Regions from separate parts of the Streptomyces sp. NPDC001507 genome, predicted to be linked through region 2. Evidence: riboswitches for the same ligand, from Rfam matches in the RefSeq annotation. Region 2 holds a riboswitch; each other region holds the start of a gene.

What was found. Region 2 has a riboswitch for cyclic di-AMP ahead of ACFY0K_RS00260 (C40 family peptidase). Riboswitches for the same ligand answer to the same signal wherever they lie in the genome.
Positions count from the first base shown of each region.
Region 1: linked by a shared signal. The riboswitch ahead of ACFY0K_RS40220 (M23 family metallopeptidase) and the one ahead of ACFY0K_RS00260 (C40 family peptidase) in region 2 are both predicted to bind cyclic di-AMP.
Region 3: linked by a shared signal. The riboswitch ahead of ACFY0K_RS14350 (transglycosylase family protein) and the one ahead of ACFY0K_RS00260 (C40 family peptidase) in region 2 are both predicted to bind cyclic di-AMP.

Region 1 covers NZ_JBIAVV010000015.1:143,347-155,233, reverse strand. The annotation lists gene ACFY0K_RS40255 (sugar phosphate isomerase/epimerase family protein) at 1-857, shown strand, start outside; partial or broken gene ACFY0K_RS40250 (IS5/IS1182 family transposase) at 1,135-1,429, opposite strand; gene ACFY0K_RS40245 (SAM-dependent methyltransferase) at 1,660-2,475, opposite strand; gene ACFY0K_RS40240 (CobW family GTP-binding protein) at 3,401-4,486, shown strand; gene ACFY0K_RS40235 (DNA topoisomerase (ATP-hydrolyzing) subunit A) at 4,483-6,939, opposite strand; gene ACFY0K_RS40230 (pitrilysin family protein) at 7,241-8,644, shown strand; gene ACFY0K_RS40225 (M16 family metallopeptidase) at 8,641-10,029, shown strand; cyclic di-AMP (ydaO/yuaA leader) riboswitch at 10,220-10,383, shown strand; gene ACFY0K_RS40220 (M23 family metallopeptidase) at 10,396-11,151, shown strand; gene ACFY0K_RS40215 (GntR family transcriptional regulator) at 11,512-11,887, shown strand, end outside.
Region 2 covers NZ_JBIAVV010000001.1:45,276-52,782, forward strand. The annotation lists gene ACFY0K_RS00230 (adenosylmethionine--8-amino-7-oxononanoate transaminase) at 1-1,154, opposite strand, end outside; gene bioB (biotin synthase BioB) at 1,147-2,352, opposite strand; gene ACFY0K_RS00240 (8-amino-7-oxononanoate synthase) at 2,500-3,627, shown strand; gene ACFY0K_RS00245 (DUF397 domain-containing protein) at 3,738-3,965, opposite strand; gene ACFY0K_RS00250 (helix-turn-helix domain-containing protein) at 3,975-4,835, opposite strand; gene ACFY0K_RS00255 (ATP-binding protein) at 5,048-5,506, shown strand; gene ACFY0K_RS00260 (C40 family peptidase) at 5,544-6,017, opposite strand; cyclic di-AMP (ydaO/yuaA leader) riboswitch at 6,021-6,205, opposite strand; gene ACFY0K_RS00265 (hypothetical protein) at 6,567-6,875, opposite strand; gene ACFY0K_RS00270 (ATP-dependent Clp protease proteolytic subunit) at 6,883-7,507, opposite strand, start outside.
Region 3 covers NZ_JBIAVV010000004.1:108,743-120,629, forward strand. The annotation lists gene ACFY0K_RS14325 (NAD(P)/FAD-dependent oxidoreductase) at 1-674, opposite strand, end outside; gene ACFY0K_RS14330 (exopolyphosphatase) at 1,116-2,057, opposite strand; gene ACFY0K_RS14335 (DUF501 domain-containing protein) at 2,254-2,778, opposite strand; gene ACFY0K_RS14340 (septum formation initiator family protein) at 2,808-3,284, opposite strand; gene eno (phosphopyruvate hydratase) at 3,411-4,697, opposite strand; gene ACFY0K_RS14350 (transglycosylase family protein) at 5,116-5,808, opposite strand; cyclic di-AMP (ydaO/yuaA leader) riboswitch at 5,813-5,987, opposite strand; gene ACFY0K_RS14355 (transglycosylase family protein) at 6,181-7,179, opposite strand; gene ACFY0K_RS14360 (cytochrome P450) at 7,390-8,643, opposite strand; gene ACFY0K_RS14365 (nucleoside triphosphate pyrophosphohydrolase) at 8,640-9,647, opposite strand; gene ACFY0K_RS14370 (hypothetical protein) at 9,720-9,902, shown strand; gene ACFY0K_RS14375 (SurA N-terminal domain-containing protein) at 9,871-10,518, opposite strand; gene ACFY0K_RS14380 (glycoside hydrolase domain-containing protein) at 10,689-11,513, opposite strand; gene ACFY0K_RS14385 (protein kinase) at 11,617-11,887, opposite strand, start outside.

The DNA.
Region 1 (11,887 bases), on a different contig from region 2:
CCGACTACCTGCCCCACCGGCAGGCGATCCTGGAGCGCCACGGGCTGAAGGTCTGGGCGATCTCCCACCACCTCGGCGGCCAGGCCGTCTGCGACGACCCGATCGACTTCCGCCACCAGGCGATCCTGCGCCCGGAGGTCTGGGGCGACGGCGACCCGGAGGGCGTACGGCAGCGCGCGGCCGAGGACATGAAGCGCGCCGCCCGCGTCGCCCGCAGGCTCGGCGCAGACACCGTCGTCGGGTTCACCGGATCGAAGATCTGGAAGTACGTGGCGATGTTCCCGCCGGTCTCCCAGGCGGTGATCGACGAGGGGTACGAGGACTTCGCGCGCCGCTGGAACCCGATCCTCGACGTCTTCGACGCCGAGGGCGTGCGCTTCGCCCACGAGGTCCACCCGTCCGAGATCGCCTACGACTACTGGACCAGCGAGCGCACCCTCGAAGCGATCGGCCGCCGCCCGGCCTTCGGCTTCAACTGGGACCCCTCGCACATGATCTGGCAGGGCGTCGACCCCGTCGGCTTCATCACGGACTTCGCCGACCGCATCTACCACGTCGACTGCAAGGACACCCGCCTGCGGCCGCCGTCGGGGCGCGCCGGGATCCTCGGCTCCCACCTGCCCTGGGGCGACCCGCGCCGGCGCTGGGACTTCGTCTCCGTCGGCCACGGGGACATGCCCTGGGAGGACGCCTTCCGCGCCCTGGCCGCCATCGGCTACGACGGGCCCGTCTCGGTGGAGTGGGAGGACGCGGGCATGGACCGGCTGCACGGCGCGGCAGAGGCCGTCGGCCGGATCCGCTCCGCCCTGTGGCCGCTGCCGAAGGCGTCCTTCGACTCGGCGTTCAGCAACCAGTGAGCGCGCCGGGCGGGGGCAGACGACCTTGGGAGAGCGAGCGTGACGCGGGCTTCGCCGGCTTCCTGGTCCGGCGTCTGGCTGAGGTGTAGGAGATTGGCTGCCCGGCCGGGCGCAAGTGCGCCGCCGGGATCCTCGACCTGCTCACCGCGTGGACCAGCAGCGCGAACAGGCTCAGGCCGCCCACCCGGACGCCGGGCTTGCCGTGGTCAACGGCATGGGCTGGGCGCTGCGCCGCCTGGCTCACAGCGCCCGGTGGAACACCCCCGGCTGGGAACAGGTAGGCGACGGCGAGTTCGTCCGTTCGCATGGCCAGGCCGCGCCACTGCTTCAGCTGGTTGATGCATCGCTCGACCGCGCTGCATCGCCGTAGGCCTCGGCGTCGAAGGCCGGTGGGCGGCCGCAGGCGCGGCCTCGACGCAAGCGGTGGCCGGTCCGGTCGGACGGCTGGGGATGACGGCTCGGATTCCACGCCGGCGAAGGTGACCTCGGATCGCGCGGGATGAGTACGCGCGGTCCGCCGGCACCGCATCGGGTCGAGTCCTCTGTCTTCCGGGCCCGCTTCGCGCAACACGGATGCCGGCCACGAGGATCTCGGCGGCCGAGGCGTCGCCCGCCTGGCCTGCGGCCGCCATCGCGGGCCAATCCTTCGCCGGACCGTCCGAGATCGACCAAGCCGCCCGCCTCACTCGTCTGGCAACAGCCCGGCTCAACGCGCGGGCTCGGCCCTGGACAGGGGCAGACCTACACCGCCAACCCGCCTCCTACGCCGCCAGTACGTCTACACCGTTTGAGGAATCCAGCACTAGCGCTTGATACCTACGCCCGCCAGCAGACTGATCTGCGCGTCCGTGGGCTCCGTACCGTCGGCCGGTTTGGCAGGACGCCAGCGGTGGCAGCACACGATGCCGGGCTCGATCAGGTCGAGTCCGTCGAAGAAACGGCGTACGTCGCTGTGGGAACGGAACTGCACGGGTGCCCCGGACTTGGTGTAGACGTCCGCGACCTTGTTCCAGGTATCGGGATCGAAGTCGGGCGTGCAGTGGTTCATTGCGAGGGCGCTGCCGGCCGGAAGCGGGTCGAGCAGCCGGCGGATGATGGCGTACGGGTCGTGCGGGTCGGTGATGAAGTGCATGAGCGCGTTGAGGGAGAGCGCGATGGGCTGGTCGAAGTCCAGGACGTCCGCGTCCTGTACGGCGCTCATCAGCGCGTCGGGGTCTCTGACGTCGGCCTCGACATAGGCCGTACGTCCCTGCTTCGTGCTGCGCATGAGGCGTTCGGCGTACTTCAGGACGAGGGGGTCGTTGTCGGCGTACACGACGCGGGCGTCGGTCGCGACGGACTGGGCGACCTGGTGCAGGTTCGGTTCGGTCGGGATGCCCGTGCCGATGTCGAGCCACTGGCGGATGCCGTGCTCCTGCGCCAGGACACGGGTGGCACGGTGCATGAACGCCCGGTTCTCGCGGGCTGTCACGTAGATGCCGGGGTGGGCGGTGGCGGCGACCAGGGCCGCTTCCTTGTCTATCTCGAAGTGGTCCTTCCCGCCCAGGAAGTAGTCGTACATCCGGGCCGAGTGCGCCTTGCTCGTGTCGAGTTCTCGGCCGGCCTGGCTGGTGGTCATGTTCTCCCCTTCGTGCGTGTATGTCTTCAGCCCGCAGGCCAGGAATGGGCCCCGCTGCAGTCCCTGCCGTTCACCGCCCGTCACTTTGCGGCCACGGCGGAACGATCGCCGACGAGCAGGCTCGTCGCGGTGGACGGCCCGCAGTCCGCTCCGCCGCACAAGCGCTTCGTATCCCGTGTCCCAGGCCAGACGACGCGAGCCGCACGCACTGCAGCCGACGTCCGCGCATCTCACGAACGGCCGCCGGTGCGTCGCTGCTGGAACGGGGATCAGTCACGCCCAACCTCCTGGAGAGCTGCCAACGACCCTACCTGCGGAACGACTTGACGTCGTCACCAAGGTGATAACCGCGTTGCTGAAATTATCAGGGCGAAGGCGCAGCCTGTCACTGCCCGGAACGGGTGCGGGGCCGGCCGCGCCGAGAGGAACGGCGATGGTCGCCTTCCGCCCGGCACCTGCTCGTTCGCGTCCTGTCGTTCTGACCCGCCGCACCGCAGGACCGAGCCCGCCTCAGGGGTGCCTGACGGCGGGGCGGAGGCCCGGATGCCGGGGCGCCGCGGGTGCCGCTTTCGCGGCCGCCTGGAGGACACGGTCGGCCGGCCCCGCACCAGCGCGCCGCTCCCGTTCATCTCCGACCACCCCGACGCCGTCCTCTCCCCGGTACGGCCTACCGCGCTTCCCCGGCAGGCGCAGTACCAGAACGCTACGGCAGGCACACGGGCCATGGCACGTCGTGGCCCGGCAGCAATCCCTACGGGTGAACCTGGGTTGACGAACCGGGCGCGGTGCTGGAGGAGCGGCCTGGGGCCGAAACCGGAGGTGGCCGGCGTCGCCGTGTAGCCGGACCGGGGCGCGGTGTCCGGGCCTGCGGGATTTCCTATCCTGGACCGGCCCGCCACCTCCGCCCGCGCGAAAGAGGCCCCCGTTGGAGCACCACCCCACCCCCCGGCAGATCCCGGTCGTCGTCCTCGCCGGATTCCTGGGGTCCGGGAAGACCACGCTCCTCAACCACCTGCTGCACCGCAGCGGAGGCAGCCGGATCGGGGCGATCGTCAACGACTTCGGGGCCATCGAGATCGACGCGATGGCCGTGGCCGGCGCCCTCGGCGACTCGACCGTCTCGCTCGGCAACGGGTGCCTGTGCTGCGCCGTCGACGCCAGTGAACTGGACGTCTACCTGGAGCGGCTCGCGGGGCCCGGCACCGGAGTCGACGTCGTCGTCATCGAGGCCAGCGGTCTCGCCGAACCCGAGGAACTCGTCCGGATGCTGCTCGCCAGCGAGCACCCCGGCATCGTCTACGGCGGCCTCGTCGAGGTCGTCGACGCCGCCGAGTTCGACGACACCCGCGCCAAGCACCCCGAGATCGACCGGCACCTCGCCCTCGCCGACCTGGTCGTCGTCAACAAGCTCGACCGGGCCGCGGAGGGCGGCGAGCGCGTCCTCGGGCTGGTCCGGTCGCTCAGCGACCGCGGGGCCGCCGTCGTCCCCGCGACCTACGGCCGTGTCGACCCCGAGTTCCTGTTCGACTGCCGGCCCAGCACCGAGCGCGTCGGACAGCTGTCCTTCGACGACCTGCACGACCACCACGACGGCCACGCCGACGGCGGTGAGCACGAGGGGCATCTGCACGCCGCCTACGACACCCTGTCCTTCGCCACCGCGCTGCCCCTCGACCCCCGTCGGCTGATGGCCTTCCTCGACAGCCGTCCCGAGGGGCTCTACCGGATCAAGGGGTACGTCGACTTCGGGCCGTACGACCCGGGCAACCGGTACGCCGTGCATGCCGTGGGCCGGTTCCTGCGGTTCTACCCGGAGGCCCGGGGGCGCGGCGAGGAACGGCTCACGCAGCTCGTGCTGATCGGCTCCGGCGTCGACGCGACCGCGCTCCGCAAGGAGCTGGAGGCGTGCACGAACGACGCCCCACACGCCGACGAACACGGCATGTGGGGCGTCCTGCGCTACGTCCAGGGCCTGACGGACGGCCCCGACGGAGACGGGTACGAGGCCTAGACCGGGCCCGCCACCACCCACACCGTCTTCGCCAGCGACACGCCGGAGCCGTCGCGGCGCGGGTCGATCTCCGGGAGGTCGACCGGGGTGCCGTTCTTCTGCGCCGCCTTCGCCGGGACCGGGCCCGCCCAGGCGAAGGACAGGCAGTCCTCGCCCTTCAGGAACCGCTGGCAGCGCACGCCGCCGGTGGCCCGGCCCTTGCGGGGGTACTGGTCGAACGGCGTCAGCTTGGCCGTCGTCTGCACCGAGTCGTCGAGGGTGCCGCGCGAGCCGGCCACCGTGAAGACCACCGCGTCGGCCGCCGGGTCGACGGCGGTGAAGGAGATGACCTTCGCGCCCTCGGTGAGCTTGATGCCCGCCATACCGCCCGCCGGACGGCCCTGCGGGCGCACCTGGGAGGCCTGGTAGCGCAGCAGTTGCGCGTCGTCCGTGATGAAGACCAGGTCCTCCTCGCCGGTGCGCAGCTCCATCGCGCCGACGATCCGGTCGCCCTCCTTGAGGGTGATGACCTCCAACTCGTCCTTGTTGGACGGGTAGTCGGGGACCACGCGCTTGACCACGCCCTGCTCGGTGCCGAGGGCGAGACCCGGCGAGGACTCGTCCAGGGTGGTCAGGCAGACCACCGTCTCGCCGTCCTCCAGCGAGAGGAACTCGGAGAGCGGGGCGCCGCCGGCCAGGTTCGGGGCGGTCGCCGTCTCCGGGAGCTGGGGGAGGTCGACGACGTTGACGCGCAGCAGCCGGCCCGTCGAGGTGACCGCGCCGATCTCACCGCGCGCGGTCGCGGGGACCGCCGAGACGATGACGTCGTGCTTGGCGCGCTTGCCGTCGGCGTCCGCCGGGAACGGCTCGCCGTTCATGGTGCGGGCGAGCAGGCCCGTCGAGGACAGCAGCACCCGGCACGGGTCGTCGGCCACCTGGAGGTCCACCACGGCCGCCGGGGCGCCCGAGGCCTCCAGCAGGACGGTGCGCCGTTCGGTGCCGAACTTCTTGGCCACCGCGGCCAGTTCGGCCGAGACCAGCTTGCGCAGCTCCGCGTCCGAGTCCAGGATCCGGGTCAGCTCGGCGATCTCCGCGGTGAGCCTCTCCTTCTCCGACTCCAGCTCGATGCGGTCGTACTTGGTCAGACGGCGCAGGGGCGTGTCCAGGATGTACTGCGTCTGGATCTCCGACAGCGAGAAGCGCTCCATCAGGCGCTCCTTGGCCTGCGCGCTGTTCTCGCTGGAGCGGATCAGCCGGATGACCTCGTCGATGTCGACGAGGGCGGTGAGCAGACCCTCCACCAGGTGCAGGCGGTCGCGACGCTTGCCGCGGCGGAACTCGCTGCGCCGGCGGACCACGTCGAAGCGGTGGTCCAGGTAGACCTCGAGCAGCTCCTTGAGGCCGAGGGTGAGCGGCTGGCCGTCCACCAGGGCCACGTTGTTGATGCCGAAGGACTCCTCCATCGGCGTCAGCTTGTAGAGCTGCTCCAGGACCGCCTCCGGCACGAAGCCGTTCTTGATCTCGACGACCAGGCGCAGCCCGTGCTCGCGGTCGGTGAGGTCCTTGACGTCGGCGATGCCCTGCAGCTTCTTGGCGTTGACCAGGTCCTTGATCTTGGCGATGACCTTCTCGGGGCCGACCGTGAAGGGCAGTTCGGTGATGACCAGGCCCTTGCGGCGGGCCGTCACCGTCTCCACCGCCACCGTGGCCCGGATCTTGAAGGTGCCGCGGCCCGTCTCGTAGGCGTCCCGGACCCCCTCCAGGCCGACGATCCGGCCGCCGGTGGGCAGGTCGGGGCCGGGGACGTGCTTCATCAGCGCGTCCAGGTCCGCGTTCGGGTAGCGGATCAGGTGCCGGGCGGCCGCGATGACCTCGCCGAGGTTGTGCGGCGGCATGTTCGTCGCCATGCCGACGGCGATCCCCGACGAGCCGTTCACCAGCAGGTTCGGGAACGCGGCGGGCAGCGCCACCGGCTCCTGCTCCTGGCCGTCGTAGTTGGGCGCGAAGTCGACCGTGTCCTCGTCGATCGACTCGGTCATCAGGCTGGTCGCCTCGGCCATCCGGCACTCGGTGTACCGCATGGCGGCCGGCGGGTCGTCGTTGCCCAGCGAGCCGAAGTTGCCGTGGCCGTCGACCAGCGGGACCCGCATCGAGAACGGCTGGGCCATGCGCACCAGCGCGTCGTAGATCGACGAGTCGCCGTGCGGGTGCAGCTTGCCCATCACCTCGCCGACCACACGCGCGCACTTCACGTAGGCGCGGTCGGGGCGCACACCCATCTCGTTCATCTGGTAGACGATCCGGCGGTGCACCGGCTTGAGGCCGTCGCGGGCGTCCGGCAGGGCGCGCGAGTAGATGACCGAGTACGCGTACTCGAGGTAGGAGCCGCGCATCTCGTCCACGACGTCGATGTCGAGGATTCTCTCCTCGAACGAGTCGTCGGGCGGCGGGGTCTTCGTGCTGCGGCGGGCCATCGCTGCCGGCTCCTTGCTCATGCGTGAACGGGATCTGACGCGGACCATTGTGGACCGCGGCACTGACAACCCGGGCCAGGACCCGGTCTCCGCGGCCCGCCCCGGTGCCCGGAGGCCGCCCGGAGCGCGGCCCGGAGATATTCGAGGCGGGTCGGACGCAGGCTACGCGATCCACCCGCGCGATCCGCTGTGGGCGTACGTCGGGCGGGAACTTCGCCCGGCCCCCGCACGCTTGCATACAGTGGCAGGACCGGTAGAAAAACCGCGGTTCGGGACCGCTTCCGCGAGCGAAGGGACGTACATGCCCATGGGTCACACGACCACGGCCGAGACAGGCTCCGGGGGCCTGGCAGCGACCGAGCACCGCTTGGCCAACGGTCTGCGCGTGGTGCTCTCCGAGGACCACCTGACCCCGGTCGCGGCGGTCTGCCTCTGGTACGACGTCGGCTCCCGGCACGAAGTCAAGGGGCGTACCGGCCTGGCTCACCTTTTCGAGCACCTGATGTTCCAGGGCTCCGCCCAGGTGAAGGGCAACGGCCACTTCGAGCTCGTCCAGGGCGCCGGCGGCTCGCTCAACGGCACCACGAGCTTCGAGCGCACCAACTACTTCGAGACCATGCCCGCCCACCAGCTGGAGCTCGCCCTCTGGCTGGAGGCCGACCGCATGGGCTCGCTGCTCGCGGCCCTGGACGACGAGTCGATGGAGAACCAGCGGGACGTCGTCAAGAACGAGCGCCGCCAGCGCTACGACAACGTCCCCTACGGCACGGCCTTCGAGAAGCTGACCGCGCTCGCCTACCCGGAGGGCCACCCGTACCACCACACGCCGATCGGCTCGATGGCCGACCTGGACGCGGCCACCCTGGAGGACGCCCGCGCGTTCTTCCGCACCTACTACGCGCCCAACAACGCGGTGCTCTCCGTGGTCGGCGACATCGACCCGGAGCAGACCCTCGCCTGGATCGAGAAGTACTTCGGTTCCATCCCGGCGCACGACGGCAAGCCCACCCCGCGCGACGGCTCGCTGCCCGAGGTCATCGGCGAGCAGCTGCGCGAGGTCGTCGTCGAGGAGGTGCCCGCGCGGGCGCTGATGGCCGCCTACCGGCTCCCGGAGGACGGCACGCGCGCGTCCGACGCGGCCGACCTGGCCCTCACCGTCCTCGGCGGCGGCGAGTCCTCCCGCCTCTACAACCGCCTGGTCCGGCGCGACCGTACGGCCGTCGCGGCCGGCTTCGGCCTGCTGCGGCTCGCCGGTGCGCCCTCGCTCGGCTGGCTGGACGTGAAGACCTCCGGTGACGTCGAGGTGCCGGTCATCGAGGCCGCCATCGACGAGGAGCTCGCCCGGTTCGCCGAACAGGGCCCGACGCCCGAGGAGATGGAGCGCGCCCAGGCCCAGTTGGAGCGCGAGTGGCTGGACCGGCTCGGCACCGTCGCGGGCCGCGCGGACGAACTGTGCCGCTTCGCCGTCCTGTTCGGCGACCCGCAGCTCGCCCTGACCGCCGTCCAGCGCGTCCTCCAGATCACCCCGGAAGAGGTCCAGGAGGTCGCCAAGGCCCGTCTGCGGCCCGACAACCGCGCGGTGCTCGTCTACGAGCCGCTGTCCGCGGAGTCCGCGGAGCACACCCAGGAGGCGGGGCGCGGCGAGGACCCGGAGCAGGAAGCGACCGTAGAGGCCGGCAACGAGAACGAGGAGACGGCCAAGTGACCGAGCTCGCCACCATGGACTTCCACCCCCAGCCGCAGCCCGGCGAGGCCAAGCCCTGGGCCTTCCCGGCACCCGACCGCGGCACCCTGGACAACGGCCTGACCGTGCTGCACTGCCACCGCCCCGGTCAGCAGGTCGTCGCCGTCGAGGTGCTCCTGGACGCGCCCCTGGACGCCGAGCCGGCCGGCCTGGACGGCGTCGCCACGATCATGGCGCGCGCCTTCTCCGAGGGCACCGACAAGCACTCCGCCGAGGAGTACGCCGCCGAGCTCGAGCGGGCCGGGGCCACCCTCGACGCGCACGCCGACCACCCCGGCGTCCGGATCAGCCTGGAGGTCCCGGCCTCCCGGCTCGCCAAGGGCCTCGGGCTGCTCTCCGACGCCCTGCGGGCGCCCGCCTTCGCCGAGAGCGAGGTCGAGCGGCTGGTCCGCAACCGCCTCGACGAGATCCCGCACGAGCTGGCCAACCCCAGCCGCCGCGCCGCCAAGGAGCTCTACAAGGAGCTGTTCCCGTCGACCGCGCGGATGTCCCGGCCGCGCCAGGGCACCGAGGACACCGTCGAGAAGATCGACGCGGCCGCCGTCCGTGCCTTCTACGACCGGCACGTGCGCCCCGCCACGGCCACGGCGGTCGTCGTCGGCGACCTGACCGGCATCGACCTGGACGAGCTGCTCGGCGAGACCCTGGGCGCCTGGCGCGGCTCCACCGCGCAGCCCCGCCCGGTCCCGGCGGTGACGGCCGACGACACCGGCCGGGTCGTCATCGTGGACCGCCCCGGCGCCGTCCAGACCCAGCTGCTCATCGGCCGCGTCGGCCCCGACCGGCACGACCGGGTCTGGCCCGCCCAGGTGCTCGGCACCTACTGCCTGGGCGGCACCCTCACCTCCCGCCTGGACCGCGTCCTGCGCGAGGAGAAGGGCTACACCTACGGCGTCCGTTCCTTCGGGCAGGTCCTGCGGTCCGCCCCCGACGGCACCGGCGCCTCGATGCTCGCCATCAGCGGCTCCGTGGACACCCCGAACACCGGCCCGGCCCTGTCGGACCTGTGGACGGTGCTGCGCACGCTCGCCGCCGGGGGCCTCACGGACGCCGAGCGCGACGTGGCCGTGCAGAACCTCGTCGGGGTGGCGCCGCTCAAGTACGAGACGGCGGCGGCCGTCGCGGGCACCCTGGCCGATCAGGTCGAGCAGTACCTGCCCGACGACTTCCAGGCCACGCTGTACCGCCAACTGGCCGCCACCGGCACCGTGGAGGCCACCGCGGCGGTCGTGAACGCCTTCCCGGTGGACCGCCTGGTGACGGTCCTCGTCGGGGACGCGGCGCAGATCAAGGAGCCCGTGGAGGCCCTCGGGATCGGCGAAGTCACGGTCGTCGCCGCCGAGTAGCGGCACGCGCGTGCGGAGCCCTGGTGACCACCCGGTCACCAGGGCTCTGGAATGTCCGAATTGGGGCGGAGGTTGCCTGTCTGCCCTGTGGGATGTGCGACAAAAACCGTGATCCGTTTGAGCATTGAAGGTGGGCCCTCGTAGGTTCTTCCGGGCTGTCCGTCAGGCATCGCGCCGCGTCCGCGGCACCGGACAGCCATCGCCGAGTCCCCGTACGGCGCGAGCCAGGGGAGCCGGGGACCCACGCAGTCCCTGGGGTGAATCGGGCGCCCGCGCATGTCGCGAGGGGGTCCGTAGGAGACCTTCCTGCTCCGAACCCGTCAGCTAACCCGGTAGGCGAGAGGGAAGGAAAGGACCAGCCTCTACATGGCGTTCATGTGCGCCTCCGGGAAGCACCGTCGTCCCGGCCGGGTGAAGCGCACCACCGCGCAGGCCGCCGGCATCGCGGCCCTCACCACCACGGGTGTCATCGGCACCGTCTCCGCAGCCCCGGCGGTCGCCGCCGAGAACTCCGTGGAGCAGACCGGCCTCACCCCGGTCATCACGATCAGCGACTCCGTCGCCGAGCAGATCGACGCCCAGGCCGTCGCCCAGAAGGCGGTCGCCGAGCGCAAGGCGGCCGAGGAGGCCGCCCGGAAGAAGGCCGCGGAGCAGGCCAAGAAGGAGCGTGCTGCCAAGGCGCGCGCCGCCCGCGAGGCCGAGCGCAAGCGCCTCAACACCTTCGTCGCGCCGATCAGCGGCTCCTACGTCTCCACCGGCTACAAGACCGGCGGCTCCCTGTGGTCCTCCGGTGCCCACACCGGCATCGACTTCCACGCAGCGAGCGGTACGGTCGTGCACGCGGTCGGCACCGGCACGGTCGTCTCCACCGGCTGGGGCGGGGCGTACGGCAACGAGATCGTCATCAAGATGGCCGACGGCATGTACACCCAGTACGGCCACCTCTCGTCCATCGGCGTCTCGGTGGGGCAGCAGGTCACGCCGGGCCAGCAGATCGGGCTCTCCGGCGCGACCGGCAACACGACCGGCCCCCACCTCCACTTCGAGGCCCGTACGACCCCCGAGTACGGCTCCGACGTCGACCCGGTCGCCTACCTCCGCAAGCACGGCGTGAACGTCTGAGGGAGCCGGACGGCTGCGCTGAGGCCGACGTGGCCTCGGCCGGGTGCGGGTGCGTGGGGGTTGCTCGCGCAGTTCCCCGCGCCCCTTTCAGGGGCGTCACGGGCAGCGCCCCTTCAGGGGCGCGGGGAACTGCGCGACCGGCCACGACGCGCCCGCAGCCGACCACCGTGCGACAACAACTCGTGAGAAGTTCCGCAGCCCCGGCCCGTGCGCCGGGGCTTTCGTCGTTTTCGTGCCGCTGCTGTCCAAAATATATCCCTGGATTCCGGCCCCCCTTCGGAAATTCCGGCTCATTGCAATAGAGTCACGGAACGAGCGCCACTCGGCGGCGTTTCACGGGGATTAAGGCGGAGGTCGGACATGCGTATTCCGGCGCACTCGGTATGCACGGCGATCCGGGACGACATCGTCGCGGGTGTCTACGAGCGGGGCAGCCGGCTCACCGAGGAACTCCTGGCCCGTCGTTACGGGGTCTCGCGCGTCCCCGTCCGTGAGGCCCTGCGCACCCTGGAGGCCGAGGGCTTCGTGGTGACGCGCCGGCACGCGGGCGCGTGCGTGGCCGAACCGACCGAGCAGGAGGCCGCCGACCTGCTGGAGATGCGCATGCTCCTGGAGCCGCTCGGCGCCTCCCGGGCCGCCCAGCGCCGCACCGAGGCCCACCTCAAGGTGCTGCGCGGACTGGTCAGGCTGGGGCAGGAGCGGGCCCGGCGGGGCAACAGCGAGGATCTGCGCTCCC
Region 2 (7,507 bases):
GCCGTGGCGGCCAACATGTCGACCTCGTGGTCCAGCTGGACCACCCCGATGGCGCCGAGGACCCGGACGTCCCGGACCCCGGCGAACTCCCGGGCAGGTGCCAGGCCCTCCCACAGCCCCGCCTCGATCCGCTTGACCTCCGCGAGCCAGTCCTGGCCGAGCAGCAGCCCCAGCGACGCACAGGCGACCGAGGCCGCGAGCGGGTTGCCCATGAACGTCGGCCCGTGCGCCAGCACCGGCACCTCGCCCCGCGAGATCCCGTCGGCCACCCGGGGAGTGCACAGGGTCGCGGCCATCGTCAGGTAACCGCCGGTCAGCGCCTTGCCGACGCACATCACGTCCGGGGTGACGGCCGCGTGGTCCGCCGCGAACAGCGCGCCGGTGCGCCCGAAGCCGGTCGCGATCTCGTCGAACACCAGCAGCACGTCGTGCGCGTCGCACGCCTCGCGCAGCACCCGCAGGTAGGCGGGGGAGTGGAAGCGCATCCCGCCGGCGCCCTGCACCACCGGCTCCACGATCACCGCGGCCAGTTCGTGCGCGTGCCGTTCGATCGTCGAGCGCAGCTGCTCGGCGTAGGACTCGTCGTACTCCGCCGGGGGCGCGTCCGCGAACACCTGGCGGGGCAGCACGCCGGACCAGAGCTCGTGCATCCCGCCCTCGGGGTCGCACACCGACATCGGCTGCCAGGTGTCGCCGTGGTAGCCGCCGCGCCAGGTCAGCAGGCGCTGCTTCGCGGGGCGGCCGAGGGAGCGCCAGTACTGCAGGCACATCTTCACCGCGACCTCGACCGACACCGATCCCGAGTCGGCGAGGAAGACGTGCTCAAGGCCGGCCGGCGTGATGTCGACGAGGAGCTTCGCCAGCCGGACGGCGGGCTCGTGGGTGAGCCCGCCGAACATCACATGGCTCATCCTGCCGAGCTGGTCGTGCGCGGCCTCGTTGAGCACCGGGTGGTTGTAGCCGTGGATCGCCGACCACCAGGACGACATCCCGTCGACCAACTCGCCGGAGCCGTCCGCGAGCCGCAGCCGGACCCCGCTCGCCGACTCCACGACGAGCGGTTCGGCCCGGCCGGGCATCGGGCCGTACGGATGCCAGACGTGCCGGCGGTCGAGCGCCAGCAGCTCGGGGACGCCGAGGCCGGGCTCAGGCATTGGGCGCGAGATCCGTTCCGGCGCCCCGGCGGCGGACCGCGACCAGGTCGGTGCGCGGTTCGTTGACGGCCGGGACGGCCGCACCCTCGGCGGCACCTTCATGGGAGCCGCACACCGAGCCGCAGCCGTCCTCGGCGTGGGATCCGCACCCGGCGCCCTCGGCCCCCTGCGACCCGCAGCCGCCCCGGACCTCGGCCCGGTGCTGCGGCAGCGTCACCTCTTCGGCGCCCTCCACCGTGAACCCGGCGTCCGCGATCATCTCCAGGTCGGCCTGGCCCGCCTGACCCTCGGTGGTCAGGTAGTCGCCGAGGAAGATCGAGTTGGCCAGGTGCAGCGCGAGCGGCTGCATGGTGCGCAGATGGACCTCGCGGCCGCCCGCGATGCGGACCTCCACGTCCGGGCAGACGAACCGCACCATCGCCAGGATGCGCAGGCAGCGCTGCGGGGTGAGGTTCCACTCCTTGGCCAACGGGGTGCCCTCGACCGGGATCAGGAAGTTCACCGGAACGGAGTCCGGGTCCAGCTCGCGCAGCGAGAAGACCACGTCGACCAGGTCCTCGTCGCTCTCGCCCATGCCGGCGATCAGGCCGGAGCAGGCCGACAGGCCCGCCGCGTGCGCCTTGTTGACCGTGTCCACCCGGTCGGCGTACGTGTGGGTGGTCGTGATGTCCCCGTACGTCCCCTCGGACGTGTTGAGGTTGTGGTTGTAGGCGTCCGCGCCCGCCTCGCGCAGCCGCTCCGCCTGGCCGTCGGAGAGCAGGCCGAGGCAGGCGCACACCTCGACGCCCTCGTTCTGCTCCTTGATGGCCTTGATGGTGCCCGCGACCCGGTCCACGTCCCGGTCGGTCGGACCGCGCCCGCTGGCCACCAGGCAGACCCGCTTGGCGCCCCCGGCCAGGCCCGCGGCGGCCGCCTTGGAGGCCTCGTCGGGTTTCAGCCAGCTGTACTTCAGGATCCCGGTGGAGGAGCCCAGCCGCTGCGAGCAGTAGGAGCAGTCCTCGGGGCACAGGCCCGACTTGAGGTTGACCAGGTAGTTGAGTTTCACGCGCCGGCCGAACCACTGCCGGCGCACCTTGCCGGCCGCGGCCACCACGTCGAGCACGTCGTCGTCGGAGGTCGCCAGAACGGCGAGCGCTTCCTCGCGGGTCGGCAGCTCGCGCCGAAGCCCCTTGTCCACCAGCGTGTTCAGCAGGTCCATGAGAGCCGATCCTGTACTACGAGGCTGCTCTGGGCCAAGGAGAGTTTGCACAACCCTGTCAGTTCGACGTGTGGGTATTGCCACACAGTGGGCGCCTGATGATCCCGCTAGGGTCTGTCCACTGCCTACAAATTCACCGGAGGGGCCATGGCGTTCGGCTGGATCGACGAACAGGCGGAACAGCGCCGCCGCGCCGGACTCGTACGGACCCTGCGCCCCCGCCCCGCCGACTCGCCGCTGCTGGACCTGGCGAGCAACGACTACCTCGGCCTCGCCCACCACCCGGAGGTCGCCGAGGGTGCCGCCGGGGCGGCCCGGACCTGGGGCGGCGGCTCCACCGGCTCCCGGCTGGTCACCGGCACGACCGAACTCCACACCGAGCTGGAGCGGGAGCTGGCCGGATTCTGCGGGTTCGAGGCCGCCTTGGTCTTCTCCTCCGGTTACGCGGCCAACCTCGCCGCCGTCACCACGCTCGGCCCGCACGGCTCCCTGATCGTCTCCGACGCCCTCAACCACGCCTCCCTGATCGACGGCTGCCGGCTGGCCCGGGGCGCCACCCAGGTCGTCGGACACGCCGACCCGGACGCCGTGCGCAAGGCCCTCGGGACGCACGAGGGGCCCGCCGTGGCCGTCTCCGACACGGTGTTCTCGGTCGACGGGGACGCGGCACCGCTGGCGGCGCTCGCCGAGGCGTGCCGGGAGCACGGCGCCGGGCTGCTCGTCGACGACGCCCACGGGCTCGGGGTGCTCGGGGACGGCGGGCGGGGCGCGCCGTACGCGGCCGGGCTCTCCGGGGCCGACGACGTGGTGGTCACGGCGACCCTGTCGAAGTCGCTGGGCAGCCAGGGCGGGGTGGTGCTGGGGCCGGCCCGGGTGATCGACCACCTGGTCAACGCGGCCCGGACCTTCATCTTCGACACCGGTCTTGCCCCCGCCGCGGCGGGGGCGGCGCTGGCTGCCCTGCGGCTGCTGCGCCGCGAGCCCGCGCGTGCGGCGCGGGCCCGGGAGGTGGCCGCGGAACTGCACGCACGGCTGACCGCCGCGGGTCTGGAAGCGGTACGTCCGGACGCCGCGGTGGTCTCCGTGCGGGCCCCGTCCCCGGAGCAGGCCGTGCGGTGGGCGGCCGACTGCCGGACGGCAGGCCTGGCCGTGGGCTGTTTCCGTCCGCCGTCGGTGCCGGACGGCATCTCACGGCTCAGGCTGACCGCCCGTGCGGACCTCTCCGGGGCCGAGATCGAACGCGCTGTACGTGTGATCGGCAAGACACGACCATGAGTCGGCGTGACACGGCCGGGCCTGGCTCGCGAGCGGATACGGAGTCGGGAACGGATGGATGTGAGTCTGATCGATCTCGTGCGTGTCCGGTCAGACTCTTCTGGGGCTGATCAGTCGGCGAATGCCGCCGTGAAACCCGCCCAGCTCTCGGGGGAGAAGAGCAGTGCGGGTCCGGCCGGAGCCTTGGAGTCGCGCACGGCGAGCAGTCCGGCCGACGGGCCGGAGCGCGGCCGTGCCGTCTCCACGCAGTTGTTCGCTCCGGTGCTGTAGCTGCTGCGCAGCCACCGCAGTCCGTGCAGATCAGCACTTGAAGGTACGTTCCGAGGCAGTGCAGTCATGGTGCCTCCTTACGCGCCGTCAGCTATTGCGGCGATGTAATCCAACGAGTCCTCGGGCGAAAGGGCGTGGATCCGGAGCGTGTCGAAGGCCTCCGTGTAGGCCTGGAGGTCTTCTTTCCGCTCCAGGTAGAGGCTACTCGTCAACTGGTCGATAACAACCACGTCCAGATCAGAAGTGCTCGGAAATGAGAAGATTACGAAAGGTCCGGTGATGCCGATATGCGCTCCGGCCGCGAACGGCAGCACCTGGAGCCGTACTTGGGGCAGCCGGGCCGCCTCCACCAGCCGCTCCAGCTGCCGTGCCATCACACCGGGACCGCCCACCTCCCGGCGCAGCACCGCCTCGTCCAGCACCGCGCTCAGCTCCAGCGGCGGATCGTTTCGCAGCACGTCCTGCCTGGCCAGGCGCACCTCCACCAGGGTGTCCAGGGAGTCGTCGGCGCGCCCGTCCATGGCCGCCCGGGTCACCGCGCGCGCGTACTCGGGGGTCTGCAGCAGCCCCGGTACGACCAGGGTCTCCAGCGTGCGCATCGTGCCGGCCTGTGACTCCAGGCTGATGAAATCGCGGTAGGCGGGCGGCAGGACCCCACGGTAGGCGTGCCACCAGTGGTGCCGGCCCGCCGTGTCCTCCGACCCCGCCAACACCAGGAGCAACTCGCGTAGTTGGCCCTCCACCACGCCGTAGGCGTCCAGAAGTAACCGCACATCGGCCGGTTTCACACCGCTGGCGCCGGTCTCGATCCGGCTCACTTTCGACTGATGCCAGCCCACCAGACGGGCGGCCTCACCGCTCGTGAGGCCGGCGCCGGTGCGCAGTGTGCGCAGTTCGGCGCCCAGTTTCCGGCGGCGTACCGCGGGACCGTTCTGCATGGGCTACTCCTTACTCCTTCCGAGCCGCCCAAATACGGTCTGAGGTCGCAGAGTTCACCGCTTCGAGCGACAGATATATGCATATCTTGGTGGATCGCTCCCCGTGACCGGCCCGGTAATGGCAGTCTGGCGAAGAAGCACCAGTCCGGGACCGTACTCGAACCATCCGCTCCGTGTCGGACTCCGGTCCCGAGGAAAGGGACGACGTCGCCATGGCAGACCACCAGGAAGCATCCGTCACCCTGCCGAGCGATCCCGCCTCGGTCTCCGCCGCCCGCTCCTACGTGCTGGACACCCTCGCGGAGTGGGGACTGCCACCGGAGACGGAGACCGCGGACACCGTCCGCCTCATCGTCTCCGAACTCGCCACCAACGCCGTGCAGCACACCTTCGGGCAGTCACCCACCTTCACCGTGGACCTCGTGCTCGACCGCGACGAACAGCTGAGCATCGGCGTCACGGACAGCCATCCGCGCTTCCCCAAAAGACTCCCCGCCGCGGTTCAGCAGGACAACGGGCGCGGCATGGTCATCATCCGCTGGCTGACCGCGGAGTGCGGCGGCAAACTCCGGGTACGGCCCACCCGGGAGGGCGGCAAGACCGTCTCCATCGAACTGCCCTGGACGGTCCCGGCGGGCACCGTCACGGCGGCCGGCCAGCAGGAACCGTAGCCCTGAGTTCCTGCCGGCCGGCCGACGCGGGAACGGGTCAGCTGACCCGGCCGTACCAGACGCTGCGCGTCCAGATCTTCTGGAGCTTGACCACGTCCCCGGTCTTCGGGGCGTGCCAGATCTTTCCCTTCCCGGCGTAGATGCCGACGTGGTAGACGCTGGACCCCGAGTGGAAGAAGACCAGGTCCCCGGCCTTGCGGTTGCCGGCCGAGATGTGACGGGTCTTGTTGTACTGCTGGGCCGCCGTACGCGGCAGGGTCTTGCCCGCCTTCTTGAACGAGTACAGCGTCAGCCCGGAGCAGTCGAACCTGTTCGGTCCGGTGGCGCCCCACCTGTAGGGCGAGCCCTTCTTCGAGGCGGCGATCTGCAGTGCCTTCGTCGCCATCGTGGCGGCCGAGGCGTCGGAGGCGACACCCGGTATCACGATCGAACCGCCCACGGCGGCGATGGTCAGTGCCGAGGCCGTACCGGCCCGGGCCATCAGCGACGGAACACGATTGAGCGCAGTCATGCGCAACCCTTCGTCAGCCGCCTGTGAAGGATGACCTGTCGGATTCGGGCTGGCGAAGTTGCCCGGCCGTGTCGCCACGGCTTCACCCCAAGGGCTGCTCGGCCCGGTCATGGCGCGACCGTGCCGGCGACCCGTCGTGCTTGGGTCCTCCACTCCTGCCGATGCACTTCTGTCGACGGGTCAATCCGGGCGGCGGCAGGACTCGGCGTCCGCCCGGACCGCCCCGCCGCTGTGGCGAGGGCTTGTCGTCAGACAGGGATCTTCACTCACGGGTGTCCGAAAATCCCAACGGAACCGGGGATTTGTGGGGTTACTCACCACCCACCCGTTCGGGTGGACAGCCCTGTGTTCGATTTTCCGTCAACTGCCCTGCGTAGCCCCGGACCTGCGCGGAAGCCGCCCGCGGGCACCCCCGCACAGGCAACCCGAGCGGCTTCCCCGGTCGGGTAAAACCACGCCACGCTCCGCCGAACGGCGGTAACCCCTTTGGGTCGTTTCGACTCCGCCCCGTCCGTCCCGTCGACGGCACGGACCGGAGTCCGGCGGGTGTCACCGTACGCAGTCGGGCGGGAGTACGACGCGAGCGGTCCGGCGCTCGCCGTCGAGCACCCGCAACGCGCGTGCCAGCGTGTCGCCGTGGAGCTCCGTCTCGCCCCGCAGATGCATCAGGGCCAGGGCGTCACGCAGCTCGGACGCCGCGCGTACCAGCGCCTGCGCGGCGCGCAGCCCGCGGTAGGTGTCCTCGTTGCGCGCCGGATTGATCCGGCCCAGTAAATCCACCACGTCCAGATAACGGTCGATCAGCTCGCCCTCGGCGCGGGTCAGCGCGGGCAGCGGCGGCAGCTCCGGCGGCAGCATCGGCCGCTCACCCCGCGTCCGGCAGGCCGGGCAGCGTCCGGCGGGTCGGCATCACCCGGTCCACCAGCCCGTAGGCCAGCGCCTGCGGCGCGTCCAGGACCAGGTCCCGCTCCAGGTCCTGGTGCACCTGTTCGGCCGTACGCCCGGTGTGCCGGACGAGCATCCCCTCGACCATCACCCGGACCCGGTCCAACTCCGCCGCCTGGATGGCCAGATCACTCGGCTGGCCCATTACCGGTTCCGGCAGCGACGGCTGCTGCAGCACGATGCGCGCGCCGGGCAGCACGGACCGCTTGCCCGGTGTGCCGGCCGCCAGCAGCACCGCGGCCGACGCCCCGGCCTGCCCGAGGCAGACCGTCTCCACGTCGCAGCTCACGTACTGGACCGTGTCGTAGACCGCGGCCATCGCGCTGTAGGACCCGCCCGGGGAGTTGATGTACAGCGAGATGTCCCGCTCCGGAGCCGCGTACTCCAGATACATGAACTGGGCCATCACGTCGTTGGCCGAGACCTCGTCGACGGGCGTGCCGAGGAAGACGATCCGCTCCTCCAGCAGCTTCGAGTACGGATCCAGGGTGCGCTGCCCCGAGGTCGTGCGTTCCGTGAACTCGGGCAGGACGTAGCGGGCGGAC
Region 3 (11,887 bases), on a different contig from region 2:
CCGTACAGGCCGAGCTTGGGGCCGACCTCGGGAAGGATCTTGTCGGCGGCGTCGACGAGGACGAAGCGCATGTCCTCACGGGACACGTTCTTGTAGTACTTGGCTGCGTCGCGGGCCATGTCCTCGACCTCGCCGATGGTCTCCGCGCCCGCGAAGCCACCGCCGATGAAGACGAAGGTGAGCGCCTTGCGGCGGATCTCCTCGTCGTTCGTGGAGTCGGCCTTGTCCAGCTGCTCCAGCACGTGGTTGCGCAGGCCGATGGACTCCTCGATGCCCTTCATGCCGATGCCCTGCTCGGCGAGGCCGGGGATCGGGAAGGTGCGGGAGACCGCGCCGAGCGCGATGACGAGGTAGTCGAAAGGCAGCTCGTACGCCTCGCCGACGAGCGGCGCGATCGTGGCGACCTTGCGGTCCTGGTCGATGGTGGTGACCCGGCCGGTGAGGACCTCCGCCTTCGGCAGCACGCGTCGCAGCGGGACGACGACGTGCCGAGGGGAGATGCTGCCGGCGGCGGCTTCGGGGAGGAAGGGCTGGTAGGTCATGTACGACCGGGGGTCGACGACCGTGACGGTCGCCTCGCCGTAGCGCATCTTCTTGAGGATGCGCCGAGCTGCGTACAGGCCTACGTACCCACCGCCTACTACGAGGATCCTGGGACGCTCCGTGGTGCTCATGGCATCGAGTATCCACCCGCCCCAGGGGGGCCGCTCGTGCGCCCCTTCACAAGGTTCCACAGGGGTCGTGTTACACTCCGCCGCCCACGTGACACAGGTCATGGTCGACAGGGGGAACCCCCTTCCGATACGACCCGTTGTCAATGCCGTGTGAGCTGCCCCTCCAGGCTTCCGGGGGCACCGTGAGGGCACCCGATGTCACCCGCACGAGCACCTCCCGAGACACCCCCCGAACGCTCTCCTGAGCACGCGCTCGGGCCTGTTGAGCCCCCGAACGGCCCATGAGCGCCCACCGGACCCCCCACCTGCACCGAATTCCTTGTGAAGAACTTCACGAAGTTTTCCGCCGAGGTGTCGTGGCACGGCGTGTCACAGGCCGTTCAGGTCGCTCACCCGTCGATTCGCATGCTCATCCGAGGATGGATCACGCCGATCTGTGGGTCAGGCGACGGACCAGGCGATGCCGTCCAGAATGTCGTGCTCGCTCACCACGACCTCCTCGGCACCCACCCGTTCCATGATCGACCGAAGTACGAGGGCACCGGCCCCGATGACGTCGACCCGCCCGGGGTGCATGGAGGGGATCGCCGCCCGCTCGGCGTGCGTCGACCGCAGCAGCCACTCGGTGATCTCCCGGACCCGGTCGTAGGGGATGCGGGAGTGGTGGATGGCCGCGGAGTCGTACTCCGGCAGGTCCTGGTGGATGGCGGAGAGGGTGGTGACCGAGCCGGCGAGACCGACCAGCGTGCGCGCCTCGCGCAGCGGCACGGTCTCCTCCGCGAGGTCCAGGGCGCGCTCGATGTCGGCCCGCATGGCGGCGGTCTCGGCCTCGGTGGGCGGGTCGCTGACGTGCCCCTCGTGCACGAGGTGCCGCTCGGTCATCCGCACGCACCCGACGTCCACGGACCGCGCGGCCCGCACGTGCGCGTCGCCCACGACGAACTCCGTCGACCCGCCGCCGATGTCCACGACGAGGAACGGCTTCGCGAGGTCCTCGCGGCCGCTCAGCTCCCGGGTGGCGCCGGTGAAGGAGAACTCGGCCTCCTGGTCGCCGCTGATGACCTCCGGCTCGACACCGAGGATGTCCAGCACACCGCGCACGAACTCGTCCCGGTTCTCGGCGTCACGGGAGGCGGAGGTGGCCACGAACCGCAGCCGCTCCGCGCCGTACTCCTTGATGACCGCCGCGTACTCCCGGCAGGCCGCGAACGTCCGCTGCAGCGCCTCCGGCGCCAGCCGCCCGGTCCGGTCCACCCCCTGCCCGAGCCGCACGATCACCATCCGCCGGTCCAGATCGACGAGCTCCCCCGTCTCCGGGTCCGCGTCGGCGACGAGCAGCCGGATGGAGTTGGTTCCGCAATCGATGGCGGCGACGCGGGTCATGGCGTGGGTTCCTTGTCTGTTCGTGAAGGCTCGACCGGCCCAGCCGAGCCGAGCTGTGTCGGCCGAGCAGGGGCGGCGCCCGTTCGACCGACCCGGTCGGGACGGTACCTGTTCAATCGACCGAGTCGGGTGGTGGATGGGCGAGGGTCCCGGGGGTCCGGGGGCGGAGCCCCCGGGACGGCGACCTGTCCGGCGGTCAGTGCTCGGCCGGGGCCACCACACACGTCCCCTTGGCCCACCACTCCGGCAGCATGGCGATCGCCTCGTCGCCGAGCGGGTTCACGCCGGGCCCGGCGGCCAGGGAGTGCGCCACGAGCACGTGCAGGCACTTCACCCGGTCCGGCATCCCCCCGGCGCTGGGAAAGCCCGTCAGCTCCTCGATCTCGTCCCGGCGCCGGATGTAGTCCTCGTGCGCGGCCCGGTACGCCGCCGCCAGCTCGGGATCGCTCTCCAGCCGCGCCGTCATCTCCTTCATGACGCCGTTGGCCTCGAGGGTCCCGATGGCGGACGCGGCCTTCGGGCACGTCAGGTAGTACAGCGTCGGGAACGGCGTCCCGTCCGGCAGCCGCGGCGCGGTCTCCACGACGTCCGGCTGCCCGCACGGGCACCGGTGCGCGATCGCCCGCAGCCCGCGCGGCGGCCGCCCGAGCTGCTGCTTGAAGGCCTCGACGTCCGCGTCGGTCGGCTCGGTGCGCGGAGTGGAGGGCGGAGGCGTTTGCATGACTGTGTTCTGTGTGGCTTTCTGTCGGTTCACTGGTCGGACGCGTCGGACTTGTCGACGCCGTCCCAGACGTTCGCGTACCAGGGCCGGTCGGCCGCCCCGAGGTAGGCGTGCGCCTGCTTGGCGGCACCGGGGTCGATCACCACGAACCCGGTCTCGCCCGGCATCACATAGTGCAGCCGCTCGCGGATCTGCTGCTCGGCGTACGCGTCGTCCTGCCACCGCGCCTTGAGGTCCCGCAGCTGCTCGACCCGCTGCCGGGCCTGCTGCTGCTGCCGTTCGAGGTCGGAGATCTCGGCGCGCTGGGAGACGTACTGCCGCATCGGATAGGCGAGCGCGACGACCATCGTGCACAGCACGATCGCGAGCAGCGCGGCGCGGCCGGTGAGCCGGGAGCGGCGGGCCTGGCGCCTGGTCTGGGAGCGGTAGACCCGGGCCGCCGTCTGCTCGCCGAGCAGCTTGAGCCTGGTCGCGGTGGAGAACCGGTCCCGGTCCTTCACGGCCATGTCCCCGCCTCCCTGGTCGCCCTGATACGTGCGTACGTCCCCGGACACGGTACGGGACCGGGTACGGGGACGTACGTACGACTGGCTAAGCCTTACCCTCTACGGGCCGTACGGGGAGGTACGGGCTCAGCCCTTGAAGCGCGGGAAGGCGCTGCGGCCCGCGTACACCGCCGCGTCGTCGAGGATCTCCTCGATGCGCAGCAGCTGGTTGTACTTGGCGACGCGCTCGGAGCGGGCCGGGGCGCCGGTCTTGATCTGGCCGCAGTTGGTGGCGACGGCGAGGTCGGCGATGGTGACGTCCTCGGTCTCACCGGAGCGGTGCGACATCATGCACTTGAAGCCGTTGCGCTGGGCCAGCTCGACGGCGTCCAGGGTCTCGGTCAGCGAACCGATCTGGTTCACCTTGACGAGCAGGGCGTTGGCGGTGCCCTCCTCGATGCCGCGGGCCAGGCGCTCCGGGTTGGTGACGAACAGGTCGTCGCCGACGATCTGCACTTTGTCGCCGAGCTTGTCGGTGAGGACCTTCCAGCCCGCCCAGTCGTCCTCGAACAGCGGGTCCTCGATGGAGACCAGCGGGTAGGAGGCGACGAGCTCCTCGTAGTACTCGGTCATCTCGGCGGCCGAGCGGGACTTGCCCTCGAACTCGTACTTGCCGTCCTTGTAGAACTCGGACGCGGCGACGTCGAGCGCGAGCGCGATCTGCTCGCCGGGGACGTAACCGGCCTGCTTGATGGCCTCCAGGATGAGGTCGAGCGCGGCGCGGTTCGACTCCAGGTTCGGGGCGAAGCCGCCCTCGTCGCCGAGGCCGGTGGCCAGGCCCTTGCCCTTCAGGACCTTCTTCAGGGTGTGGTAGACCTCGGCACCCCAGCGCAGCGCCTCGGAGAAGGACTCCGCGCCGATCGGGGCGATCATGAACTCCTGGATGTCGACGTTGGAGTCCGCGTGCGAGCCGCCGTTGAGGATGTTCATCATCGGGACGGGCAGCAGGTGGGCGTTCGGGCCGCCGAGGTAGCGGAACAGCGGCAGGTCGGACGCCTCGGAGGCGGCGTGCGCGACGGCGAGGGAGACGCCGAGGATGGCGTTGGCGCCGAGCGAGCCCTTGTTGTCGGTGGCGTCCAGGTCGAACATCGCCTGGTCGATCAGGCGCTGCTCGGTGGCGTCGTAGCCGACGAGCTCCGGGCCGATCTGCTCGATGACGGCGAGGACGGCCTTCTCGACGCCCTTGCCCTGGTAGCGGTTGGGGTCGCCGTCACGGAGCTCGATGGCCTCGAAGGCACCGGTGGAGGCGCCGGACGGGACGGCGGCACGACCCGTGCTGCCGTCGTCGAGGCCGACCTCGACCTCGACCGTGGGGTTGCCTCGGGAGTCCAGGATTTCCCGGGCTACGACGACGTCGATGGACGGCACGAGCATCTCCTTCTTGGGATGTGACGCTGGTTGTGCGGGGCGCACGCGGGCCTCGTCGGCCCTTGCTCAGCCTTGCGACTAGAGCCTAACCGTCCCGGGGCCGTCGGCCGGCACGACCGACCGGCCCGTGGACACACAGACGGTACTCATTGTTCACGCGCGGAACAAAGGGGGGCCCGATGAAGAACGGGAGAAGAGCGGACCAAGAAGGGGACGACGGGGCCGACGGGGCGGTGGGGTGGCGGCACAGAGAAACCCCGCCCCGGTGCGTTCGGGGGAAAACGCACCGGGGCGGGGGTCCGTGGGGGACGGGGGTGGCCCTCACGTGGTCTCCACTATGGGGACCACGGTTGTGGGAGAGCTGTGGTTCAGCTGGGCACCGCCCAGTACTTTCGGCGGCCGCCCGCGGGCTGCGTCAGGTGCCCTACTTCAGGTGCAGCTGCTGGCCCGGGTAGATGAAGTCGGCGTCCTCGACGATGTCCTTGTTCAGCTTGAACAGCGCCTGCCAGCCGCCCTTGACCTTGTGCTTCTCGGCGATCGAGCTGAGGGTGTCGCCCTTGACGACCTTGTACTCGCCGTCGCCCTTCTTGACCTTCTTGCCGGTCGGGGTGGTGACGGTCTTCTTGGCGGCCGGACGCTCGGCGGAGCGGGACGCGGCCTGGGTGTCGGTCGAGCGGGTGCTGGTGCTGCTGCTCGACGAGCCGGCGGAGTTGCTGGAGCTGCTGGAGCTGCTGCCGGTGTAGGTGGCACCGGACAGGCCCGTGCCGCAGACCGGCCAGGCACCCTTGCCCTGGGCGGCGAGGACCTTCTCGGCGATCTGGATCTGCTGCGCCTTGGTGGCCTGGTTGGCCTGCGCGGCGTACTGCGTGCCGCCGTACGCGGCCCAGGTGGAGGCGGAGAACTGCAGACCGCCGTAGTAGCCGTTGCCGGTGTTGATGGCCCAGTTGCCGCCGGACTCGCACTGGGCGACGGCGTCCCACTCGGAGGCGGTGGCGGCGGAGGCGCTGCCGGCCGCCATCAGCGGGGCGGCGACGGCGACGCCGGTGACACCGGCGACAGCGATGGCGCGGACGGCCTTGGACGGACGACGGTGCTTGCCCTTGCCGGAGAACAGCATGGATCGATCCCCTCACCGACGCCTGCGAGGTGAGCTGTCGGGTTCGGGCCGGTTGAGTTGCCCGGCCGCACACCTGTGTGTCGGTGCGCGGCTTCACCCCGAGCCGGATCGGCGGTCTCAACCACCGGTCCCGGCACTTACCTTGGGTCCCCCGCTCCTGCCTACGGCGCATGACGCGACGACTGTTCCCGGGCAGCCGCTGGCAGGACTCGGCGTTGCGACGGCCGGGGCTCGTGGTGACGAGCGGCCTCGACCGTAAACAGACGATCAGATGAATTTCAAAGATGATCAGGGCTTCTGAGACTCATCCCACACTTTCACCAAAACGGACATTCGGCTCGAACGGGGCGTCAACTCCCGCCGCCTTTCGTCCTATTCGGTGCCGAGTTTCAGGGTCTGACCGGGGGTGATGGCATTCGGGTCGGAGCCGATATCAGCCTTGTTCGCGTCATAGAGCGCGCGCCATCCGCCGTCCAGGCCAAGGGAGTCGGCGATGGAGGCGAGGGTGTCGCCGTCGCGGACGGTGTAGGTGCCGCTGTCGCCGGAGGCGTGCCGGCCGGAGGAGGTGACACTCTGACCGTTTGTCACGCTTTCGTCCGCCGAACCGCCGCGGTGCTTGCCGCCGCCACTGACGGCCCCCGTGTCCACCAGACTCCAAGACCCGCCGGTCTGCCACGATTTGTCCGAGTCGTCAGCCCCGGAGGTGGCGGGACTCTCACTCACCTTCGGCGCGCCGGAGCCGGAATCGGAGTCGGACGTTTCCGACTTGTCCGTCTTGCTGGATTTGCCGGAGGAGTCGACCTCGGAGTCGCCGCCGGCACTCGCGCCCGGAGAGGGGGTGGCGGAGTCACTCCCGGAGTCCGTGACACCCGAAGAGGTGTCGGAACCGGAGGAAGAGGACGAGTCGGACAGACCTGAGGACGAGTCCGAGGATCCGGATGAACCGGACGAACCACCCGAGTTGCCGAGACCCGTGTCCACGTTCACCGAGGCGTCGTCGGACGAGAGTCCGGCGAGCAGGGCGCAGGTCCGCCACGCTTTGGTGCCCTGGTCGGCGAGCATCTTCTCGGCGACCGCGATCTGCTGCGAACGGCTCGCCTGGTCCGGCGTGGAGGCGTACTCCTGGCCCCCGTACTTGCTCCAGTCCTCCAGGGAGATCTGAAGACCGCCGTAGTAGCCCGTGCCGTTGTCGGCGCTCCAGGAGCCGCCGCTCTCGCACTCGGCCACCTGGTCCCAGGTGGAGCCGTCGGCCGCGCTGGCGTTCACCGCGCCGAGGAGCGGGATGGCGATGGCCGAGCCGGTCACCCCGGCCGCGACGAGGAGTGCCGGAGCCTGGCGGGGGCGACGGTGACGACCGTTCCCGGAGAGCATGCGGAAACCTTTCGAGCGACAGCGGTGACCGGCGCGGCGGGTCCCGCAAGGGCGCCGCGCTGATGGGTGAACGTATCGGCAGACGATCACTTGTCACAAGTTAATGCCGCGCAGATCACGTGAAGATCACAGACTTGAACGCCGGTCACCTTTTGCCCGTACGGGCCGGTAGTGGCCTCGGCGAAGGCTCGCCGAAGGCCCGGCGAGGGTTCACCGACCGGCGGGTGTGAACTCCACGGGGAGGGTGCGCAGTCCGCGCATGATGAGTCCGCCGCGCCACCGCAACTCCCCCTCGTCGACGGCGAGTCGCAGGTCCGGAAGGCGGGTGAGGAGGCCGGCGAGCGCGGTCTGGCCCTCCAGGCGGGCGAGCGGGGCGCCGAGGCAGTAGTGGATGCCGTGGCCGTAGCCGAGGTGCTGGTTGTCCCGCCGGGAGAGGTCGAGGGTGTCCGGCTCCGCGAACCGCTCCGGATCCCGGTCGGCCGCGGCCAGGACGACCAGGACCGGGTCGCCGGGCGCGATGTGCTGCCCGCCGATCGCGACCGGCTCGGTGGCGAACCGCCAGGTGGCCAGCTCCACCGGTCCGTCGTAGCGGAGCAGTTCCTCGACCCCGGTCTCCAGCAGCCCGTGCTCGCCGGCCGCCAGGGACTCCTGCAGCCGGGCCCGCTGCCCGGGGTGGGTGAGCAGCGCGTACGTGCCATTGCCGATCAGGTTGACGGTGGTCTCGAAACCGGCGAACAACAGGATGAAGGCCATTGCCGCGGCCTCGTTCTCGGTGAGGTGCTCACCGTGGTCCGAGGCCCGGATGAGCCCCGAGATGAGGTCCTCGCCTGGCCCGGCCTCGGCGGACAGCGCCTCCCGCTTCCGGTGGATCAGCTCGGCCAGATACCCGCGCATCTTCTTCACGGACCGCGCGACCCCGCCCCGCGGCCCGCCCCCGTGCCGGATCATCATCCCCGCCCAGTCCCGGAAGTCGTCCTGGTCCTCGGGCGGGACGCCGAGCAGGTCGCAGATGGCGTAGATGGGAAGCGGGAAGGCGAACTCGTGGATGAGGTCGGCCTCGCCCCGCTCCGCGAACCCGTCGATGAGCCGGTCGGTCAGCTCCCGCACCCGCGGCGCGAACTCGGCCACCCGGCGCGGTGTGAACGCCTTGCTCACCAGCCGCCGCAGCCGGGTGTGGTCCGGCGGGTCGATGTTCAGCAGGTGCGTCATCAGCTCGGCCTTGCGCTCACCGGGGATGCCGGTCTTCCCCTTGGCGTGCGCGGGCTCGTCGTGATGCGCCGGGTTCTTGGACAGACGGGGGTCGGCGAGGGCCTGCTTGGCATCGGCGTACCGCGTGACCAGCCAGGCCTCCACCCCGCTGGGCAGCCGGGTTCGCCGCACCGGCTCGTGCTCCCGCAGCCAGGCGTAGGCGGGGTAGGGGTCGGCGGCGAACTCCCAGGTGAACAGGTCCGGGACGGCGGTCACTTCGCCACTCCCTCCGCCGCCCGCACCGCGTCCCGGTAGGCCCGGGCCGCCGCGCGCAGGGCCGCCTCCGGGTCGACGCCCTCCGCCTCCGCGCGGGCCGCCAGCGCGAGCAGTTCGTAGCCTATGCCCGGTGCCTGCGGCAGCGGCACCTCGAGGCCCGCCGTGCGCACCCGCGAGGCCAGCTTCGCCGCCAGGGCGAGGCCCGGCTGCGCGAGGGGTATCCCGTCCGTCACCGACTCGCGGCGCTTCTCCACCGCCTTGGTCCGCAGCCAGTGCTCCTTGACCTCCTCCGGCGTCGACGCGGTCTCGTCGCCGAAGACGTGCGGGTGGCGGTGGATGAGCTTGGCGACGATGCCGCCCGCGACGTCGTCGATCGAGAAGGGGGCCTCCGGGTCCTCCTCCGCGATCCGCGCGTGGAAGACGACCTGGAGGAGCACGTCGCCCAGTTCCTCGCGCAGTTCGTCGCGGTCGCCCTCCTCGATCGCCTCGACGAGTTCGTAGGCCTCCTCGATGCCGTACTTCGCGAGGCCGCGGTGGGTCTGCCGGGACGACCAGGGGCACTCCGCGCGGATCCGGTCCATGACCTGGACGAGGTCGAGGAGGCGGGCGCCGGGCAGGTCGTAGGAGGCGGGGAGGAGCTCCAGCTCGGGCATCCGGACCCGGCCCGAGCCGGCCAGGCGGGCCAGGCCGTCCGTGAGGGCCGGCTCGCCCTCGCCCGTCGCCACGACCACCACGGTCCGGCCGCCGGCGCAGGCGTCGACCAGCTCCTCGGCGGTGGGGGCGGCCTCGTCCACGGCGGTCCCGGCCTCCCGCAGATACGGCAGCTGCGGATGCGCGCCGTCCGCGCACAGCACGCGGTCCGCCGCGCGCAGTGCCTGCCAGGCGGGCCAGGACAGCAGGCCGGGGGCGACCCGGTGGCTGGTGGTGAGCAGGACGACCCGGCCGGCGTCGGCGGCCGCGGGAGAGGGGTCCGGGGTGGTGGGTTCGGGCCTGGTGGTGTTCACGCTCCGAACGTAACGCACCGCCGCCGCCCACCTCGCGGTTTGTCCACAGGGCGGCGGCGATCAAGTGATCGTATGACCGCCGTGCTCACCGTGACCGCGGTGATCGCCGTGCTCACCGTGACCGCGGTGATCGCCGTGCTCACCGTGACCGCGGTGCTCGCGGTGATCGCGGTGATCGCCGTGGTAGCAGCGGAGGTGGCCGCACCGATGGCCCGGGGCCGCCCTACGCCGACGCCTGCGTCCCGCCCGAGGTGACCTCCCGTACCCACGGGGTCTTGGCGTCCACCCGGCTGCTCTTCTGGACGTCCCAGGCGCCGTAGCGCGGGTTGAGGTCGACGTGCAGTTCCTTGGAGGCGTTGGCCAGGGCCTTCCAGAAGGCGGGCTGCGAGGTGTCGGTGCCGAGCGCCTCGGCGAGCTTCTTGGCCTCCACCTGGAAGCGGAGGTTGTCGTCCAGCCGCTGGGGGGCGATGCCGTACTTCTGCAGCCAGGCCGTCTGCAGCGCCGCGGAACCGCCGGCCTGCTGTTCGAGGCCGGAGCGCATCTGCTCGACCTCCGCGCGGGTGACGCCGACGCCGGCGTCCTGGGCGGCCCGGTGCAGCACCTTGTCGAGGACCATGTTGTACAGGGTGTCCCGGGTGAGGCTGCTGGTGGAGGCGAGGACCTGCTGGTACTGCGTCGCGTCGGGCACCGCGGCGCGCTGCGCCCGGCGCACCTCGTTCACGCGGTTCTCCAGCTGCGAGACGGTGATCCGCTGGCCACCCACGACGGCCGCCGCGCCCGGGTGCGCGTCGCTTCCGCAGGCGGTCAGGAAGGGGGCCGCGGCGGCGATCGCGGCGGAGAGGAGGAGCGCGGTGCGACGGCGGCGGTGCAAGGGTGCCTCCCGAGGAGATTGTGCGACGGTGCACAAAGTCTTGCGGTGATCGATGGTAGGCAGTGGGCAAGCTCTGGCCAACCCATTCGACCAACGATTCACACGCACTTCCGGCACCGCCGCACCACCCTCCGGAAGGGTTTGCGGTACTGATCCCGCGCGGATCCCGCTCAGCCCGTGATCGCCACCGGGGCGTCCCACGCGTCACGGTCCACGGTGATCGTGTAACCGCCGCGCGTCTCCTTGCTGTTCACCAAGTACTGGTGGGCCCGGCTGTGCCCGGTGTACTGGGACGCGCCGAACGGCCAGTCCGCGGTCGTGGTGTTCTGCTTGTCCCACAGCGCGTACCAGAGGTTGCCCGGCAGGTCGGTCTTGTCGGTGGCGTTCGCGATCGCCTTGGCGCTGGAGCTGGTGAAGCCGTAGTAGCCGGCGCGGTAGGTCTTCGCGCGCAGTTCCTTGTCGAAGGCGCGGACGTAGGTCAGCACGGCGTTGTTGCACGACGTGTTCGTCGTGTCGTACGCCTCCATGTCGAGGTAGATCGGGCTTCCGGCCTTCATGCCGAGCGCGGCGGCCTTGGCCACGGCGTCGTCCGCCTCGGACTTGCCGGTGGCGGCCGCGGTGGCCGCGCTGATCTTCACGGAGCCGCCGGATCCGCAGGACGGCTGGGCGCCGACGTAGAGCGGGATGAGCTTCCAGCCGGCCGCGGAGACGGACTTGACCCAGGAGGCGGTGAGGTTGGGCTGGTTGCAGCCGCGGTTCTTGCCGCCGATGTAGACGGCGGCGGCGCCGTAGAAGCCGGTGTTCCAGGCCTTCATCGCGGCGAGCGAGGGCGCGGTGCAGGTGTCGAACGCGCGGCCGGTGAACGTCTTCTGGGCGGGCCAGGTGGTGGCCGCCATGGAGGTCTGCGCGGCGATGCCGGCCCCGGCGACGACCGCGGCACCCGCGACGCCCCAGGTGATGTATCTGCGCTTCTTCGACTGCCGATGGCTGGACATGCCGGAACCCCACCCCTGTGTCTTTACTTGTGTCTTTGCCTGTGCCGCCGTTGCTGTGCGACAGGTTGTGCGAAAAGCAGGTGCAGTATGCACTGTGCGGGAACTAGCCGCGCATCTGCCCCAGCCAGTGCAGCGTCCGCCGCACCTCGCCCGCCAGCGGGTGGCCGGGCCCGTGCAGCCGTTCCACGTCGAACAGCAGCCGGGTGAGCGTGTCGTGGGCGGCCGGCCGGTCGCCGAGCGCGAGCAGCAGATGCCCGATCCGGCGGCGCACCTCGTGCGCGAGCTGCGGGTCGCCGGCCACGTACTGGTTCTCGTAGTACGGCAGCAGCGCGCGGTACTCCGCGAGCGCCGCCGCCGGTTCGCCGAGCTGTTCC